Regions from separate parts of the Novosphingobium sp. BL-S-24 genome, predicted to be linked through region 4. Evidence: predicted binding sites of a transcription regulator. Region 4 holds the regulator's gene; each other region holds the start of a gene.

Region 1 (4,208 bases), 320 kb from region 4:
GCATCTGGGACAGGGGCGGCAGCAGAAAGTGCGGCTGGGCCGCGACTTCGCGTTGGACGGTGATTTCGCCGAGCAGCTTCAGGCCGTTGCAGGCATCACCAACGTGTCCCTCACCGCCAAGCGCGGGCCGGAGCGGATGCCGATGGCTGCCTGACCGGGCGGCGGGAAAGGCGGCTACCGGGTGGCAACCGCCTTTCAAACACGCTTACTTGTTCGTGCTGACCGCTTCTTCGGCAGCGTTGCCTACCTTGGTAGCAGCGTTGCCGACATTGCTCGCCGCTTCGGCAATGGCGTTGTCCTTGGCGCTTTCAGAGGAATTCTGGCTGAACAGGTAGATGCCAGCAATCACGACGACCAGCAGGATGACGGCCATGATGATCCCGGTGCTGCTGCTGGAGCGCGGCGATTCGCGAATGATCGTCGTGTGAGTCGGCTGAGCTTCGCCGGTCTGGCGGGTTTCGTAAATCTCGTCTGCCATCTGTTCGACTCCCTGCGTGGTGATGAGGGGCCAAACGCGCCGTTCTTGTCGTGGGTTCCCGATCGTGGATTTCACAGCAGCGATAGCTGCCCATCAAGCGAAGGGCGGCGGAACTGCGAACAATCCAACGCTACATAGGGACCGGTCATTCCTAGCCGCTGCGTCGCGACCCTAAAGCGGCGACGCAGCAAATCCGCCCACACACCTTCCGGCTTCATCCGCGTAACAAAATCCGGATCGTTGTCTCGTCCGCCCCGGATCGAGCGAATCGTCGCCATCACCTTTCCGGCGCGATCCGGAAAGTGGGTCGCCAGCCATTCGCGAAACAGGGGCGCCACTTCATGGGGCAAACGCACCACGATCCACGTGGCCGAACTGACGCCGCGTTGCGCTGCCTCCTCCAGAATTGCTTCCATGAAACTGTCGGTGATTGCCGGGATCACCGGGGCCACCGACACGTGCGCGGGCACGCCATGCTCGATCAGTCGCCCCAGCGCCGCCATCCGCTTCGCCGGAGAGGATGCGCGCGGCTCCAGCTTTTGCGACAGCACGGGATCAAGGCTGGTGATCGAAATGCCGACATGGACGAGATTACGGCGCGCCAGCGGTTCCAGCAGATCGAGATCGCGCAGTACCCTGTCCGACTTGGTCGTGATGGTGACCGGATGGCCACATTCCAGGCACAGTTCCAGCACTTGCCGGGTGATGCGGTACTGCGCTTCGATGGGCTGATAAGGATCGGTGTTGGTCCCCATCGCAATCGGGGCAGGCCTGTACCCGCTTTTCGCCAGAGTCTCCCGCAGCAGCTTCGCCGCCATGGGCTTGGCGAACAGACGGGTTTCGAAATCAAGGCCCGGTGAGAGATCGTGGTAGGCGTGCGTTGGCCGTGCGAAGCAATATATGCAGCCGTGCTCGCAGCCGCGATACGCGTTCACCGACCGGTCGAACGGTACATCGGGAGACTTGTTGAACGACAGGATAGAGCGCGGATGTTCCTCAGTGACGGTGGTGGCCGGATGGCTAACCGGACCGTCGACTTCTTCCGACCAGTCTCGCCAGTCGCCGTCCATTTCCCGCGTGGGAAGATTGAAACGCGCGCTGGTTGCGCCGCTGACCGCTCCTCGTCCCTTGATCGCATCCATGCCATAAGGTTGAACAAATAGAGAACAAATGTCAATGCGGCATAAAAAAAGCCCGCCGACCGCGATGGTCGACGGGCTTTTTGTTCAAACGAAAGTCGCCCGGTTCAGATCAGGCCCAGGTGGCCATTTCCTGCTCGAGGTTCTCGACGATTGCTTCGAAGAACTGCTCGGTGGTCATCCACGACTGGTCCGGGCCGATCAGCAGCGCGAGGTCCTTGGTCATCTTGCCGCTCTCGACGGTTTCGATGCAGATCCGTTCCACCGTCTCGGCGAACTTGACCACGTCCGGCGTGTTGTCGAACTTGCCGCGATAGGCGAGGCCACGGGTCCACGCGAAGATCGAGGCAATCGGGTTGGTCGAGGTCGACTTGCCCTGCTGGTGCTGGCGATAGTGACGCGTGACCGTGCCGTGCGCGGCTTCGGCTTCCACCGTCTTGCCATCGGGCGAGAGGAGAACCGACGTCATCAGGCCGAGCGATCCGAAGCCCTGCGCCACGGTGTCCGACTGCACGTCGCCGTCGTAGTTCTTGCAGGCCCAGACGAACTTGCCCGACCACTTGAGCGCGGAGGCAACCATGTCGTCGATCAGGCGGTGCTCGTAAGAAATGCCGGCCGCCTTGAACTTTTCAGCAAAGCCTTCCTTGTCGAACACTTCCTGGAACAGGTCCTTGAAGCGGCCGTCGTACGCCTTGAGGATGGTGTTCTTGGTCGACAGGTAGACCGGCCAGCCAAGGTTGAGACCGTAGTTGAACGAGGCGCGCGCAAAATCGCGGATCGATTCGTCCAGGTTGTACATCGCCATGGCGACGCCGGGGGCCGGGAAGTCGAACACGTCGAGGTCGATCTTTTCACCGTTTTCGCCGTCCCAGACGAGGCGCAGCTTGCCGGCGCCGGGGATCAGGGTGTCGGTGGCCTTGTACTGGTCACCAAAGGCGTGACGGCCAACCACGATCGGGTCTGTCCAGCCCGGAACCAGACGAGGGACGTTAGAGATCACGATGGGTTCGCGGAATACCACGCCGCCAAGGATGTTGCGGATCGTGCCGTTGGGCGACTTCCACATCTTCTTGAGGCTGAATTCCTCGACGCGGGCTTCGTCGGGCGTAATTGTCGCGCACTTGACGGCGACGCCGTACTGCTTGGTTGCGTTGGCAGCATCAATGGTGATCTGGTCCCCCGTCTCGTCACGCTTCTCGACCGAGAGATCGTAGTACTTCAGATCGACATCGAGGTAGGGGAGGATCAGACGTTCACGGATCCACTGCCAGATGATGCGGGTCATTTCATCGCCGTCCATCTCGACGATGGGATTAGCAACCTTGATCTTTGCCATTCTAAAGGGACTCCCCTGGGGTGAGAATTGCCCGCGTCTCTAGGCAGGCAGCACACGCATGGCAAGGCCGACGCTGGTGGGGTACCTCACTATCGGCGCCGAACCTGACCAACGACGCGGAGTGAAGATCAGGTGAAACCGGAAAAATTGACTATAAAGCAGAAAACCCGCCGATTTCGCGGCGGGTTTTCTGGAATGGTGGGCGTAGCAAGGATTGAACTTGCGACCCCTACGATGTCAACATAGTGCTCTACCACTGAGCTATACGCCCATTCCATTGAGCGCTCCGTCCGGGTGTCCCCGTGGGAGGACTGGCCCTCTAGCGGCGGTTTTTTACCGTGGCAAGGGGCTTGATCAAGTTTTTTGGGATCAGAGCGAGACTTGCTCGGCAAGGCCGAAAATGCGCTGCACTTCCATGACGATGTCGCGCAGGTGGAACGGCTTGGAGAGGACTTTCGCCTGTGGGGCTTCGCGGCTGGCGCGCAGGGTGACGGCGGCGAAACCGGTGATGAACATCACTTTGGTCATCGGCGAAATTTCAGCACACTTCTGGGCGAGTTCAATGCCGTCCATTTCCGGCATGACGATGTCCGACAGCAGAAGGTCGAAATCGTCTTCGCGCAACAGGGGAAGGGCGGCAGTTCCGCGATCGACCGCGACGACGCTGTAGCCCGCGTTCTGGAGCGCCCGGGTTAGGTACGTGCGCATTGCGTCGTCGTCTTCGGCAAGAAGAATGCGGATCATCGCGATAGTTTCCAGTTTCTTAGGCGTTCGCTGGGGGGCAACGCACTGCGTCGGCTTATGTCCGTCATATAACCCGCTACCCGTTAAAATTCTCGTGCCGATTTCGAGGTGACCGGGATCGGGACGCTTTGACACGGGTGCGTAAAACGCACAGCGTCCGTGCATGACTGGACCTATGGACGAGAATGATTCGCAGCCCATACGGGGCGGCCGCATTCCCGGACTGCCCGGTGCCGCCGCCTTCACGTTGGACGCGCCGACAGCGTCCGAAATTCCCGTGATCATCGCGGTTCCTCACGCCGGACGCAGCTATCCGCCCGGCCTGCTACGCGATTTCCGCCATGCAGGGCCGATCGTCCTGCGGCTGGAGGATCGGCTGGCCGACATGCTGGGGCAGGGGGTGGCTGCCAATACCGGAGCTAGCCTGCTGATCGCCCATGCCCCGCGTGCGCTGGTCGATCTTAACCGGTCGGTCGAGGATATCGACTGGGAGATGTTCACGCGGGACGCT
Region 2 (4,208 bases), 230 kb from region 4:
GATTTCATCAGGGACGGGTCGGCATAAAAGGCGCGTATCGACTTCGACATGCCCGCCAATTTTCGGCAGGGCTTGGTATGCATAATATGGGGAGAGCGGATCATGGCTGAGGGCGACCGGCGAAAGGCTTCGGATTTATTCATCGAATGCCTTGAACAGGAAGGCGTCGAATACATTTTCGGCGTCCCGGGCGAAGAGAACCTGGATTTCCTCGATTCACTCTCTCGCTCGAAGCAGATCAAGCTGATCCTGACGCGGCATGAGCAAGGCGCCGGGTTCATGGCCTCCACCTATGGCCGACACACGGGGAAGGCAGGCGTTTGTCTGTCCACTCTCGGGCCGGGCGCGACCAACTTCGTCACCGCGGCTGCGTACGCCACGCTCGGCGGGATGCCGATGCTGATGATTACCGGTCAAAAGCCGATCAAGAAATCCAAGCAGGGACGCTTCCAGATTCTGGATGTCGTCTCGATGATGCAGCCGATCACGAAGTACGCGCACCAGATGGCGTCATCGGACAATATCCCGAGCCGTGTGCGCGAGGCGTTCCGGATCGCGGAGGAGGAAAAGCCCGGCGCTTCGCATATCGAACTGCCCGAAGACATTGCCGATGAGCGCACCGATTCACGCCCGGTCCCCCGCTCCACGGTCAGGCGGCCGACGGCGGACACGAAATCGATCATTCATGCCGTCGATGCGTTGCAGAATGCCAAGCGGCCATTGCTGGTGATCGGCGCCGGTGCCAATCGCAAAATGACCAGTAAGATGCTGGGGGAATTCGTTGAAAAGACAGGAATTCCTTTCCTGACCACTCAGCTCGGCAAGGGCGTAATCGATGAGCGCCATCCCAAGTTCCTGGGCTGCGCCGCGCTGTCGTCGGGCGACTTCGTTCATCGGGCGATCGAGGATGCCGACTGCATCGTCAACATCGGCCACGACGTGATCGAGAAGCCGCCGTTCTTCATGCACAACGACGGCACGCGCGATGATCGCATCGTCATTCACGTGTCGACGAAAACCGCGGAAGTCGACCCCGTATACTTTCCGCATATCGAAGTGATCGGCGATATCGCCAACGCGATGTGGCAGATCAAGGAAGCGATCACGCCGTCCGCCAAATGGAATTTCGATGCCATGCTGCGCTTCCGCCAGGCGGAGGTTGAGCACACGGAAAAGCTGGCGAAAGACGAGCGCTTCCCGATATTCCCGCCCCACGCGGTTCATCAGGTGCGCAAGGCATTGCCCGACGACGCGATCATCTGCCTGGACAACGGGATCTACAAAATCTGGTTCGCGCGCGGCTACAGCGCTCGTGGTCGCAACACCGTGCTGCTCGACAACGCACTGGCCACGATGGGGGCAGGTCTGCCGTCGGCCATGGCCAGTGCGATGGTCTATCCTGATCGCAAGGTCATCGCGGTGTGCGGCGATGGCGGGTTCATGATGAACAGCCAGGAGATGGAAACGGCGGTGCGGCTCGGGCTCAATCTCACAGTGCTGATCCTGAACGACAATGCGTATGGCATGATTCGCTGGAAGCAGGCCAACATGGGCTTTGAGGATTTCGGCCTGTCCTATGGCAATCCCGACTTCGTGAAGTATGCCGAAAGCTATGGTGCAAACGGCTATCGGGTGGAAAGCTCGGGCCATCTTCGCGAGTTGCTCGCGCATTGTCGCGACACGCCGGGCGTCCATCTCATCGACTGCCCGGTCGATTATTCCGAGAACGATCGCATCCTCAACACGGAGATCAAGGAGCTGTCCCGGGCGCTTTGATTTAGCGGCTTTTTAATCAAAAGACCCCCGCCATCGTTGTGATGACGGGGGTCTTTTTTTGGAGACGATCGGGCCTACGGGGCGGACAGCATCAGCATTCGGTCAGGAGTAGAAACTCCGCTTCCACCAGCATGCGCGGCATAGGGGAAAAGGCGTGGCTGCTTTCGACCAGCACGACATCAGCCACGAGATGGCCAGGCACATTGAATTCGTGATCGGGGAGGGCGGCAATCAGAGCTTCCCCTGCCGTGACTGCCTCCGGGCCCTCGAACGATAGGGCGACGGTGTGACGCGCGCCGGTGAACATGGCGCTCGACCACGCTCTTTCCGTGTGATGGAGAAAAACGGCATCGGGACCTGCGAGGCGCAAAACTTCCTCCAGCAGGCGTAGCCAGGTTCCACGCTGCCGCTTGGCTTGCGGGTTATCGTCGGGACGGGAGGTGGTGGGGGTAAAGCAGGTGTCATCGAGCATGGCGTTTCTCCCGTGGGCCGGTGTGGTAAGTCTTCATGAAGAGGTCGACCCGAGCGATTGTCTCGTCACGCGGGATCCGACCGTTGCGCAGATCGGCAACGAAACGGGGGTCCTGAGCGGCCAGCCTGCCAAACTTCGTCCATGGCATTTCGGTCTCGCGCAGGAAGCGCTCAATTCGGCGCAACAGCATCCTGCCAACTCCTTTCTTCGGATTCGCTTATTTGTTCCTATTATGTTCCATTGCAAATCCTACTTGTCTAGGAAAAATCCTACGGGTAGGATGAAGTTATGGACATGGAGCCCAACCGTCGCCGCCTGCTCGAATTGGCCGACGCCAAACAGGTGAGTTTAACCCAGCTTTCCCGAATGCTTGGGAAGAACCCGAGCTATCTTCAGCAATTCGTTAGGAAAGGAAGTCCAAGAAAGTTGGAAGAGCATGACCGCGGAATGCTGGCGCGCTTTTTCAACGTCAGCGAGGATGAACTCGGCGCGACAAAGGAAAATTCCTATGCTCCCAGTTTGTCGGAAGGCACCCGGGCTTGGGTGGATGTACCTAGGATCGCAATAGGTGCCTCTGCCGGAAGCGGCGCTCATCCGGGTGGGGAAGGTGCGTTCGATACCATCCGTTTTTCGGGACGCTGGCTGCGCGGCATGGGCCTGCAGCCAGGGCTTCTCTCGACCATCGCGGTCAGCGGCGATTCGATGGAGCCGACATTGCGGGACGGTGACGAGATTTTGGTCGATCGCACCGTTCGCTCATTGCGCGATGGCATCCACGTCGTCCGTCTGGAAGATAGCCTGCTGGTAAAGCGCGTGAACACCGGCCGTCCGGGCTTGGTCGTGCTCATCAGCGACAACCCGGCCTATCCGCCGCTCGAATGCCAACCATCGGATGTCCACGTGATCGGGCGGGTCGTATGGAAAGGCGGACGTATCTAGCGCCGGTTGCAATCGATCCCCGCTGCGGCCATTTCACTCGGCATGACCGAACAGACCAATTCCGCTATCGACCAAGACCCTGCCGCCCCGTCCATGCGGGTAGGGATCATTCCCGTCACTCCTTTGCAGCAGAACTGCTCGCTGCTGTGGTGTACGCAGACGATGCGTGGTGCCTTCGTCGATCCGGGCGGCGATCTCGCGAAGCTGAGGCAGGCGATCGACAGGACCGGCGTGCAGATCGAAAAGATCCTCGTCACTCACGGGCACCTTGATCACTGCGGCCAGGCCGGAGTGCTGGCGAAGGAACTGGGCGTTCCCATCGAAGGCCCGCACGAGGATGATCGCTTCTGGATTGCCCAGTTGAGCGATGACGGCCCGCGCTGGAACATGGAAGCCCACACCTTTGAACCTGATCGTTGGCTCGAGGATGGCGACACGGTGACGGTGGGCAACTTGGAAATCGACGTCGTCCACTGCCCTGGCCATACCCCCGGCCACGTCGTGTTCCATCACGCGCCAAGCCAGTTCGCGATGGTCGGCGACGTGCTCTTCCAGGGAGGCATCGGGCGTTGGGATTTTCCGCGCGGCAATCTGGAAGACCTGGTCGAATCGATCACCGAAAAGCTCTGGCCGCTGGGAGACGACGTGACATTCGTTCCGGGTCACGGTCCCACCAGCACGTTCGGTCAGGAGCGCCGCACCAATCCCTATGTCAGCGACGATGCACTGGCGCGTGGCCTGCCCGGCTGACGCGTCAGTATCGACCCAGCGCGATCAGGACAGCAATCGCCGACAGTCCGAGAAGCGGCAGCGCGGTGATGGCGAACCCGCCCGCGCGCAAGGGAGACGATTGCGGCCTGTCCATGCCGAAGGCGTGGGCCACGCGCGCCAGAAGGTAGACTGCGCCGACGATCGCCAGCCATTGCCCGCCCTTGCCGGTCAGTTCGATCGCGGCGATCAGGATCAGGATGAACGGGGTATTCTCTATATAATTGGCGTGCGCACGCATCCGTTGCATAAG
Region 3 (4,208 bases), 250 kb from region 4:
AATAGCCCAGCCACAGTTCCTCGGTCGCATCCTCCGACGGGGCATCGCCGCGCGCGGCGGGCGGTCCTTCGAACAATGCCATCCCATCCCAGTGGAGCGACAGGCGCGGTGTCAGAATGGACCAGCGCTGGCTGGCGAAGCGGTTGACGAAGAACTCGGCATTGTGCCGTTCGATCCGATAATCCGGTTCGAACCAGGCGATGTAGCGTTCAACCGCTTCGCCATCATCTTCCTCTATTACCGACCGAAAGCGAACGAAGGCGCGCATCTTGTGAATGTCGCGACGGACCTGCTTGGCTAGGCGCTCCAGCGCGATCACATCGGGATCGGCGGCGTCTTCCATCAGCCGAGGGTACTCCTGCAACCGCCATAAAGTCCGATAAAGCAAATCGAGCCGCTGGGGATCGGTGTGCAGGATCACCCGGCGGGCCAGTTCGATGAACGCACGATTTGCCCTGACCTCGCGAACATCCCGGTTCGGCATCGGCATTGAGGAGGGCATTGCGAACAGGTCGTTCGTTCCACCGCCTTCGCTCCACGCCACCGCATCGGGGGCAATCCTTTGGCCAACCAAGCGACGAGCCTCGGTCCGCCAAGCCTCGAAATCGTCGGTTTCGAGAAGGTCGACCGCGATCACCCGAACAGTTCCATCTGCTTGGCGGGGGGCGCCAGGCGCGCGCGCAAATCGACGCGGTCGGTGAGCAGGGTGGGTCGCCAATCCGCCGTGACGATAAACGGACGCAGCTTTTTGATCGAGGTGGTCAAGCGCGCCACGTCTTCCAAGCGCATGGTGCGATACCGTCGCGCCATCAGGATGGCCTGAATTGCCTTGGTGCCGAGACCGGGCACGCGCAGAAGATCCTCGCGCGGGGCACGGTTCACATCGACGGGAAAGCGATCGCGGAACTTGAGCGCCCAGGCCAGCTTGGGGTCGATATCCAACGGCAACATGCCATCGGCATCTGCCGCATCCTGCACTTCGCTCGGCGCAAACCCGTAGAAGCGCATTAGCCAGTCCGATTGATACAGGCGATGTTCGCGGAGTAGCGGGGGCCGCTTGAGAGGGAGCACGGCGCTGGCTTCAGGGATCGGGCTGAAAGCGGAATAATAGACACGGCGCAGTGAAAAGCGATCGTACAGCGTGCTGGCTTTGCCGACGATCTGCGCATCGCTTGCGCCGTCCGCCCCCACGATCATCTGCGTCGATTGCCCTGCCGGGGCGAAACGCGGAGCTTTGGTGAAACGCTTCTGAGCGTCTTTCGCCTCTACGATCGCATCGGAGAGATTGCCCATCGCCCCCTCTATCGTCCCGCCATTCTTGTCAGGCGCTAGACGGGCAAGGCCGGCATCGGTCGGCAGTTCGACGTTGATGGATACTCGGTCTGCCCACAGCCCCGCCTGAGCCACCAGTTCCGGGTCCGCTTCAGGAATGGTCTTTAGGTGGATGTATCCGCGAAAATCATGCTCTTCTCGTAAGATACGAGCGACTTCTATCAGCTGTTCCATCGTGTGATTCGATGATTTGATGATGCCGGAAGACAGGAACAGACCTTCGATGTAGTTGCGGCGATAGAACGACAGCGTGAGGTCCACGACTTCCTGCGGCGTGAAGCGTGCGCGTCGCACGTTCGAGCTTTTGCGATTGATGCAGTAGTGACAATCGAAAATGCAGTGGTTCGTCAGCAGCAGCTTCAGCAGCGAGATACAGCGGCCATCAGGTGCATAGGCATGGCAAATGCCCATGCCTTCCGTCGATCCAATACCTTTGCCATCGCGGCTGTCGCGCTTCGCCGTGCCCGACGATGCGCAGGATGCATCGTATTTGGCGGCGTCGGCCAAAATCGTCAGCCGGTCCATGACGGAAGGTAAAGCCATTCGTTCTAATTATGTTCTTTTTCGTCGGCATACAAGGCGGACGTTCGGCCAAGTCAAAATAAAGCGCCCGACCGCGATGCGGTGGGCGCCGATCAATCAACCGAAACGCCCGGCGGTCTGTTGACCGCCGGGCTGGGACCTACCCGGGGACGGGAAGGTCGTTGTCGGTGTCGCGGTTGCGCTTAGCGCAGGAGCGACAGGACGTTCTGCTGGCTCTGGTTGGCCTGGGCGAGCATCGCGGTCGATGCCTGGCTCAGGATCTGGGCCTTGGCCATCTGGGTCGTTTCGGCCGAGTAGTCGGCGTCTTCGATGCGGCTCTTGGCGTCCGAGAGGTTGGTGACGTTGTTGGTCAGGTTGTTGATCGCCGATTCGAGGCGGTTCTGGCCGGCGCCGAGCGAAGCGCGGGTGGCGTTCACGTCCTTGAGGGCGTTGTCGACCGCGGTCAGCGTCGAGGCGGCCTTGGAGGCGTCGGTCACGTCGAGCGAGGAGGCGGTGAGGTTCGCGCCGTTGATCGCCTTGGAGGTGAGCGTCACCTTTTCACCCGAGTTCGAACCGGTCTGGATGTCGAAGGTGACGTCCGTGCCCGAGGTCGTCGAGATCAGGGTGTTGCCGTTGAACTTGGTCTGCGTGATCGACGAGGTGATCTGCGTGGTCAGCGCGGTGACTTCCTGCTGCATGGCAGCGCGGTCAGAGCTCTGGTAGGTGCCCGATGCCGACTGGATCGCCAGTTCGCGGACGCGCTGCAGCATGTTGCTGACTTCCGAGAGCGAGCCTTCAGCGGTCTGGGCCAGCGATATACCGTCGTTGGCGTTGCGGATGCCCTGGCTCATGCCCTTGATCTGCGAGGTCATCGACGTCGCGATGGCGAGGCCGGCGGCATCGTCCTTGGCCGAGTTGATGCGCTTGCCGGTCGACAGGCGCTCCATCGCCGTGCCCAGCATCTTGTTGGCAGAGTTGGAAGCGTTCGAGGCGCGGATCGCGCTGATGTTCGTGTTGATGACTGACATTGTGTGTTCCCCGGTAAAGCCGTCTACTTGGAAGCGCCGATCTTGGTGCATCCTTCGTATGATGAAGAGAACGACAGTGGCCGGGCACTTTTAAGGGCGCTGTGCTTTCGCTTGATTGCAAAGCAAATCACCCGCATTGCGCGCCTCTATTTCGCATCTGCAACTAAAGGGATTTCGAATGCCATCCGGCCTGGTCGCATTGCTTGATGACGTATCGGTGATTGCCCGTGCGGCAGCCGCCTCGCTTGACGACGTGGGCGCTGGGGTCGCCAAGGCAGGATCCAAGGCGGCAGGCGTGGTGATCGACGATGCGGCGGTGACGCCGGGCTATGTCACCGGGTTCACGCCCGACCGTGAACTGCCGATCATCTGGCAGATCACCAAAGGATCGCTGAAGAACAAGCTGCTGATCCTGTTGCCGATCGCGCTGCTGCTCAGTGCCTTCCTTCCGCAGGCGATCACGCCGATCCTGATGTTGGGCGGTCTCTATCTGGCGTTCGAAGGGGCGGAGAAGGTGGTCGAGAAATTCGGCGGCGCCAAGCATGGTGAGACGCTGGAAGACCCGATCGAGGATGTAGCCGCGTTCGAAAAGTCGCGCATTTCCGGTGCGGTTCGCACCGACCTGATCCTGTCTGCGGAGATCATGGCCATCGCGCTTGCGGAAATCGGCGATACGACGCTGTTCGCGCGCGCTGTCACGCTGGCGCTGGTCGGGATCGTGATCACCCTGATCGTCTATGGCGCCGTCGCCCTGATCGTGAAGATGGACGATGTTGGCCTGCATTTGACGAAGAAGCCGGGCGGCGGCGCGCAGGCCACCGGACGTTTCCTGCTGCGGGCCATGCCGGTCGTGCTGAAGGTTCTGGGCACCGTGGGGACGCTGGCGATGCTGTGGGTCGGCGGCGGGATCATCCTGCACGGGCTTGAGGAACTGGGCATGCCGCAGCCGGCGCATGTCGCACACGATATCCAGCATTTCCTGGAGCACGCTACCGGGCCGTTGGGCGCGATCGCAGGATGGCTGGGTTATGCGGTGGCGTCGGCCATCGTCGGTCTGATTCTGGGAGGTATTGTCGCGGCAGTGGTCCACGTTATCGCCAAGGCACGCGGCAAGGCGCACTAGGCTGCGTGGGCATTATTCAAGGTTAAGCGGAGTGGCAAGGGTTGGTGGAAAGCCGACCTATGCGTGTCAGCTTCCCAATAAATCGATCTTTCAAATCAACAAGTATCAATCGTTATCGCGTTCCATCTTAGTGATTGCGCCCGAACGAGGATCAACGTGGAAATCGTACTTGACGTTGGCTTTCGTAGCTTCGCCTTCCCAAT
Region 4 (4,208 bases):
CCTCGGGCACCGGAAGGAACTCTGCTGGTTAGCGAGAGCGGGATTAACAACCACGCAGACCTTGAGCGTCTGTCGCCCTGTGCGAGAACTTTTCTTGTTGGGGAGAGCCTGATGCGCGAGGCGGATGTGGAACGAGCGACACGGGCATTGCTTACGGGTGGATGACCAGTCTAGTTCGGCATGGATAATAAAGGACCATACCCGCAAATGGCCCAGAGGCTAACACATCTCGACCCTGACGGCACTGCGCGCATGGTCGATGTGGGCGACAAGCCGGAAACACGCCGGGTGGCAGTGGCGTCGGGTCGGATTGCCATGAGTCCGCAGGCTCTGGCCTCTATTCGCGCAGGTGACGCGCCGAAAGGCGATGTACTTGGAACTGCTAGGATAGCCGGAATCCTTGCTGCCAAGAAGACGGCTGATCTTATCCCTATGTGTCACCCCCTGATGATCGACGCGGTCACCATCAAATTTGCATATGAGGAAAATGCGGTTCGCGTCACCGGCACTGCGTCCCTTACTGGCAAGACTGGGGTGGAGATGGAAGCCATCACAGCTACCTCCATCGCCTTGATCACGATCTATGACATGGCCAAGGCGTTGGATAAAGGCATGGTGATCGGCGACGTCCGGCTTGTCGAAAAGCGCGGAGGCAAATCGGGACATTGGCGGGCTGACGATTGGAACGAGTGAGCAATTTTCCCCCGATGCCTCTGGAAGAGGCACAGGCCCGCCTGCTCGCGCTTGCCAGGCTCGGGGCGATCGAGCACGTCGAGATACCCCAAGCTATTGGGCGCTATTTGGCAGAACCGGTGCTCGCAAAGCGCACTCAACCGACGTTCGATCTTTCTGCCATGGACGGCTATGCCGTGGCAGATGATGGATTCAGGGGACCTTGGGAGGTCGTCGGCGAAAGCTCAGCGGGACACCCCTTCCACGGGGCGATCGGGAACGCCCAGGCGGTGCGCATTTCCACCGGGGCAGTCATTCCTTCTGGCGCTGGCTGTGTCATCCTTCAAGAAGATGTCGGGAGGCAACCAGACGCCATAGCTTTGACCGGCGAAGCCCCCCTGCCCCCAGGCAAGCACATCCGCCGTCGAGGAATGGACTTTCACGAAGGTCAGGAGATCCTGCTTGAGGGACAGTTGATTGGTGCCGCCCAGATTGCCTTGGCCAAGGCAGCAGGCCAGAAGCATTTGACGGTGCGTAAGCCGCCTCGCGTCGTCGTCATCGACAGCGGAGATGAACTATCGGCGGATTCGAGCGATCCTTCTGATGGAAAAATGCCAGCCAGCAACGGAGCGATGCTAAGCGCGCTTATCGCCCCGCTGCAAATCAATGCGAAAACGGTTGGTCCAATCCCAGACACTTTGCACGACCTGACGAACGCCTTCGAAGCCGCGGCGGATGCGGACATCATCGTGACGAGTGGGGGCGCCTCTGTGGGCGACCATGATCTCGTGCGCCCTGCGCTGGAACGCTGGGGTGCAACTATCGACTTCTGGCGCGTGGCTATAAAGCCAGGGAAGCCACTTCTTGTCGCAACTCGTGAAAGCGCGGCGAAGAAGCAAATCATTCTTGGCCTCCCCGGCAATCCCGTTTCCAGTTTCGTGACTGCCTACCTCTTCCTGCTCCCCTTGTTGCGTCAGTTACTCGGTGCTAGCGTCGCTGTTCCGAATAGCGTCTCCGCTATGCTAGGAGCGTCGGTTCGATCAACCGGGTCGAGGCGTGAGTTCTTGCGGGGGCGGTGGGATGGCAAGGAAGTGCTGCCCCTTATCAACCAGGATAGTGCCGCGTTGTACGCGCTATCTGAATGCAACGTGCTGATTGATCGCGCAGCTCATGCACCTGCAGCCGGCAAAGGCGAAAATGTGCAGGTTTTCATGCTCCGCAACGGCGGTATTCTGTAGGTCTCCGCTTGACGCCCCTGTATTTTGTTGCTTAATTGTTCCCTCAATGTTCACAGCGGAACACTATTCGATGATCATATCGGATGGCAATTAAGAGGCAGCGACATGTTGACGCGCAAGCAGCACGAATTGCTCCAGTTCATCCAGGTGCGCTTGGAAGAAAGTGGTATTTCGCCAAGCTTCGAAGAGATGAAGGAGGCGCTGGATCTCAAGTCGAAATCGGGTGTTCATCGCCTTATATCGGCTTTGGAAGAACGCGGCTTCATTCGACGTCTGCCGAACCGTGCTCGTGCTCTCGAAGTACTGCGGCAATCCGATGGAGCAGGAGCTAAATCGTCCGCGCCTTCTGTCGCCTCAGCCCTTCATACGGCCAATAAGCGGACGGCAATGGATACGCCCAGCCCGGCGAACGACGTCATCGAGATTCCTTTGCACGGCCGCATTGCTGCTGGCGTTCCTATTGAAGCGTTGGAGGGGCAGTCGATGCTTCCGGTTCCTGCTGCTTTGCTTGGTTCGGGTGAGCACTATGCTCTTGAAGTGTCGGGCGATTCAATGCTCGAGGCAGGCATACTCGACGGGGATTTTGCGCTCGTGAAACGGACGAGTACCGCTCGTGACGGAGAGATTATTGTTGCGCTGGTTCGTGGTGAGGAAGCTACGTTGAAATACTTGCGGCGCGAGAACGGAATGGTCCGCCTCGATCCCGCCAACGCCGCTTATGAGCCGCAGATCTATCGTTCGGATGAGGTCGAAGTTCAAGGTAAGCTCGCCGGGCTTCTGCGTCGTTATCACTGACTTGCAAGCGGACCTTGGGGAATAGTGGGCGTTGTAGGAATGTTCGTTCGTACATAGAGTTTGCGCTCAATTGGACGCCACCATCCGTGCTGACCTTGATCCTGTGCGACCGTACGAAAGCTCCTTTTAGACAAGTTGATAGTCATTCCGCCGGTTTCTGAGAGGAAATTGCGGTCCGCTTTCAACCATGTCGGGCTGCAACTTCGGGGTAGCCATCTATCCGAAATGACGATGTCGGCATGATCGCAAGCTGCGGCGAGTGATCGTTCAGGCACGGAGTTCCTTCCGCGGGAAATTAGGACCCGCCAGGCGGAATTGCCGCGTCTGATTGTTATTGCGCAGAAATCGGGATTACATGCACCGCCGGGCCACTCGGTCAACGCTATAGGATCGCCTTCCATCCCGGCGAGTTCCTTCATGTTGTCTCGAGAATAACCGTCACCGCCGTCGCGTAGAAGGAACAGATTTTGGCCTGTTTCGTCGACAAGTCCAACATGACGGCCGTCACCTGAAACAAGTATGTCAGGGGGTGGAGCAAAGGCCAGACTGCCTGCACCGATCAGGGCTGGGGGAAGGCCTATCCAGCGAATGCGCCCATTCCATAGCCCGATCCAAAGTCCCCCCGCCGCGAATGTCAAAAATGCGGCATTTCCCGTTGCAGGCAGCACAGTTACGGCACCCGGTCGAGAAGCAAACCAATGCGCGATCGCCACGAGCAGATCAATCGCACTCTGTGCCATCCACCATACTGGTGACCCTAGTCCCGCGATATCCAGAATAAGAGCAGCGGCAAGCAAAGGCATGACAATGAATGTCGTTAGAGGGATAGCAAGCACATTAGCCAGCGCGCCGTAAATCCCGGCGCGATGAAAATGAAATAGGCCGATCGGCATCAAAGCCAGATCGATAACGATCCCTGTCAGCAAAAGCATCGCTATCTGGCGCAACGCCTTTATCGCCATCCCTTCGTCGCGCGGTTGAGTAAACAGTCGGATTGGGGCAGCAGTGCTTACCGCAACCAGAGCTAGAACCGCACCGAAGCTCATCTGGAAGCTCGGGCCAGTGACGGCTTCTGGCCAGATCAGCATCACGCTGAGCGCAGCCACCGCCAACATCCGCAGCGAGAGAGGTTCACGGCCCAGTGACAGCGCTGCCAGCACTAATATTGCGCCTATGCAGGAGCGAACAGTCGGTACCTCCGAACCCGAAATCAGCGTGTAGGTGATACCGGCCAATGCGGCCACAGCGGCTGCCGCAACAGGCAACCTGATCCTTAACGCCAGCCAGGGGATCAGCGCAAGAAGCCGCAAGAACAGGATGTAAACTGCGCCGACCACCGCGCTGACGTGCAAACCGCTTACGGATAAGAGGTGGGCCAAGCCGGAATCCCGCATCGCCGCATCATCGGTTTTCGAAATCCCCCCCCGATCTCCGGTCACCAGAGCACTGGCAATGCCTGCACGTTCATCTCCAATCCGACGGCGGATATGGTCGGTCAGCGCC

Evidence for each region. The regulator LexA, encoded in region 4, represses DNA repair genes until DNA is damaged. The targets are predictions, from matches to a motif close to GTTCCNCNCTTGTTCT.
Region 1: the regulator LexA is predicted to act here: its motif matches at 1,631-1,646, upstream of ACZ1JM_RS08485 (PA0069 family radical SAM protein).
Region 2: the regulator LexA is predicted to act here: its motif matches at 2,472-2,487, upstream of ACZ1JM_RS08040 (S24 family peptidase).
Region 3: the regulator LexA is predicted to act here: its motif matches at 1,878-1,893, upstream of ACZ1JM_RS05780 (putative DNA modification/repair radical SAM protein).

The regions. Positions count from the first base shown of each region.
Region 1 covers NZ_CM145488.1:685,043-689,250, reverse strand. The annotation lists gene dnaE (DNA polymerase III subunit alpha) at 1-154, shown strand, start outside; gene ACZ1JM_RS08490 (hypothetical protein) at 206-478, opposite strand; gene ACZ1JM_RS08485 (PA0069 family radical SAM protein) at 550-1,620, opposite strand; gene ACZ1JM_RS08480 (NADP-dependent isocitrate dehydrogenase) at 1,730-2,953, opposite strand; tRNA gene ACZ1JM_RS08475 (tRNA-Val) at 3,150-3,224, opposite strand; gene cpdR (cell cycle two-component system response regulator CpdR) at 3,323-3,697, opposite strand; gene ACZ1JM_RS08465 (N-formylglutamate amidohydrolase) at 3,861-4,208, shown strand, end outside.
Region 2 covers NZ_CM145488.1:593,890-598,097, reverse strand. The annotation lists gene ACZ1JM_RS08055 (acetolactate synthase large subunit) at 103-1,776, shown strand; gene ACZ1JM_RS08050 (hypothetical protein) at 1,868-2,248, opposite strand; gene ACZ1JM_RS08045 (hypothetical protein) at 2,238-2,438, opposite strand; gene ACZ1JM_RS08040 (S24 family peptidase) at 2,675-3,187, shown strand; gene ACZ1JM_RS08035 (MBL fold metallo-hydrolase) at 3,230-3,937, shown strand; gene ACZ1JM_RS08030 (MAPEG family protein) at 3,942-4,208, opposite strand, start outside.
Region 3 covers NZ_CM145488.1:114,070-118,277, forward strand. The annotation lists gene ACZ1JM_RS05775 (UdgX family uracil-DNA binding protein) at 1-637, opposite strand, end outside; gene ACZ1JM_RS05780 (putative DNA modification/repair radical SAM protein) at 634-1,875, opposite strand; gene ACZ1JM_RS05785 (flagellin N-terminal helical domain-containing protein) at 2,058-2,882, opposite strand; gene ACZ1JM_RS05790 (hypothetical protein) at 2,910-3,089, shown strand; gene ACZ1JM_RS05795 (DUF808 domain-containing protein) at 3,061-4,005, shown strand; gene ACZ1JM_RS05800 (PepSY domain-containing protein) at 4,111-4,208, opposite strand, start outside.
Region 4 covers NZ_CM145488.1:360,596-364,803, reverse strand. The annotation lists gene trpC (indole-3-glycerol phosphate synthase TrpC) at 1-165, shown strand, start outside; gene moaC (cyclic pyranopterin monophosphate synthase MoaC) at 208-693, shown strand; gene ACZ1JM_RS06885 (molybdopterin molybdotransferase MoeA) at 708-1,910, shown strand; gene lexA (transcriptional repressor LexA) at 2,016-2,705, shown strand; gene ACZ1JM_RS06875 (ComEC/Rec2 family competence protein) at 2,699-4,208, opposite strand, start outside.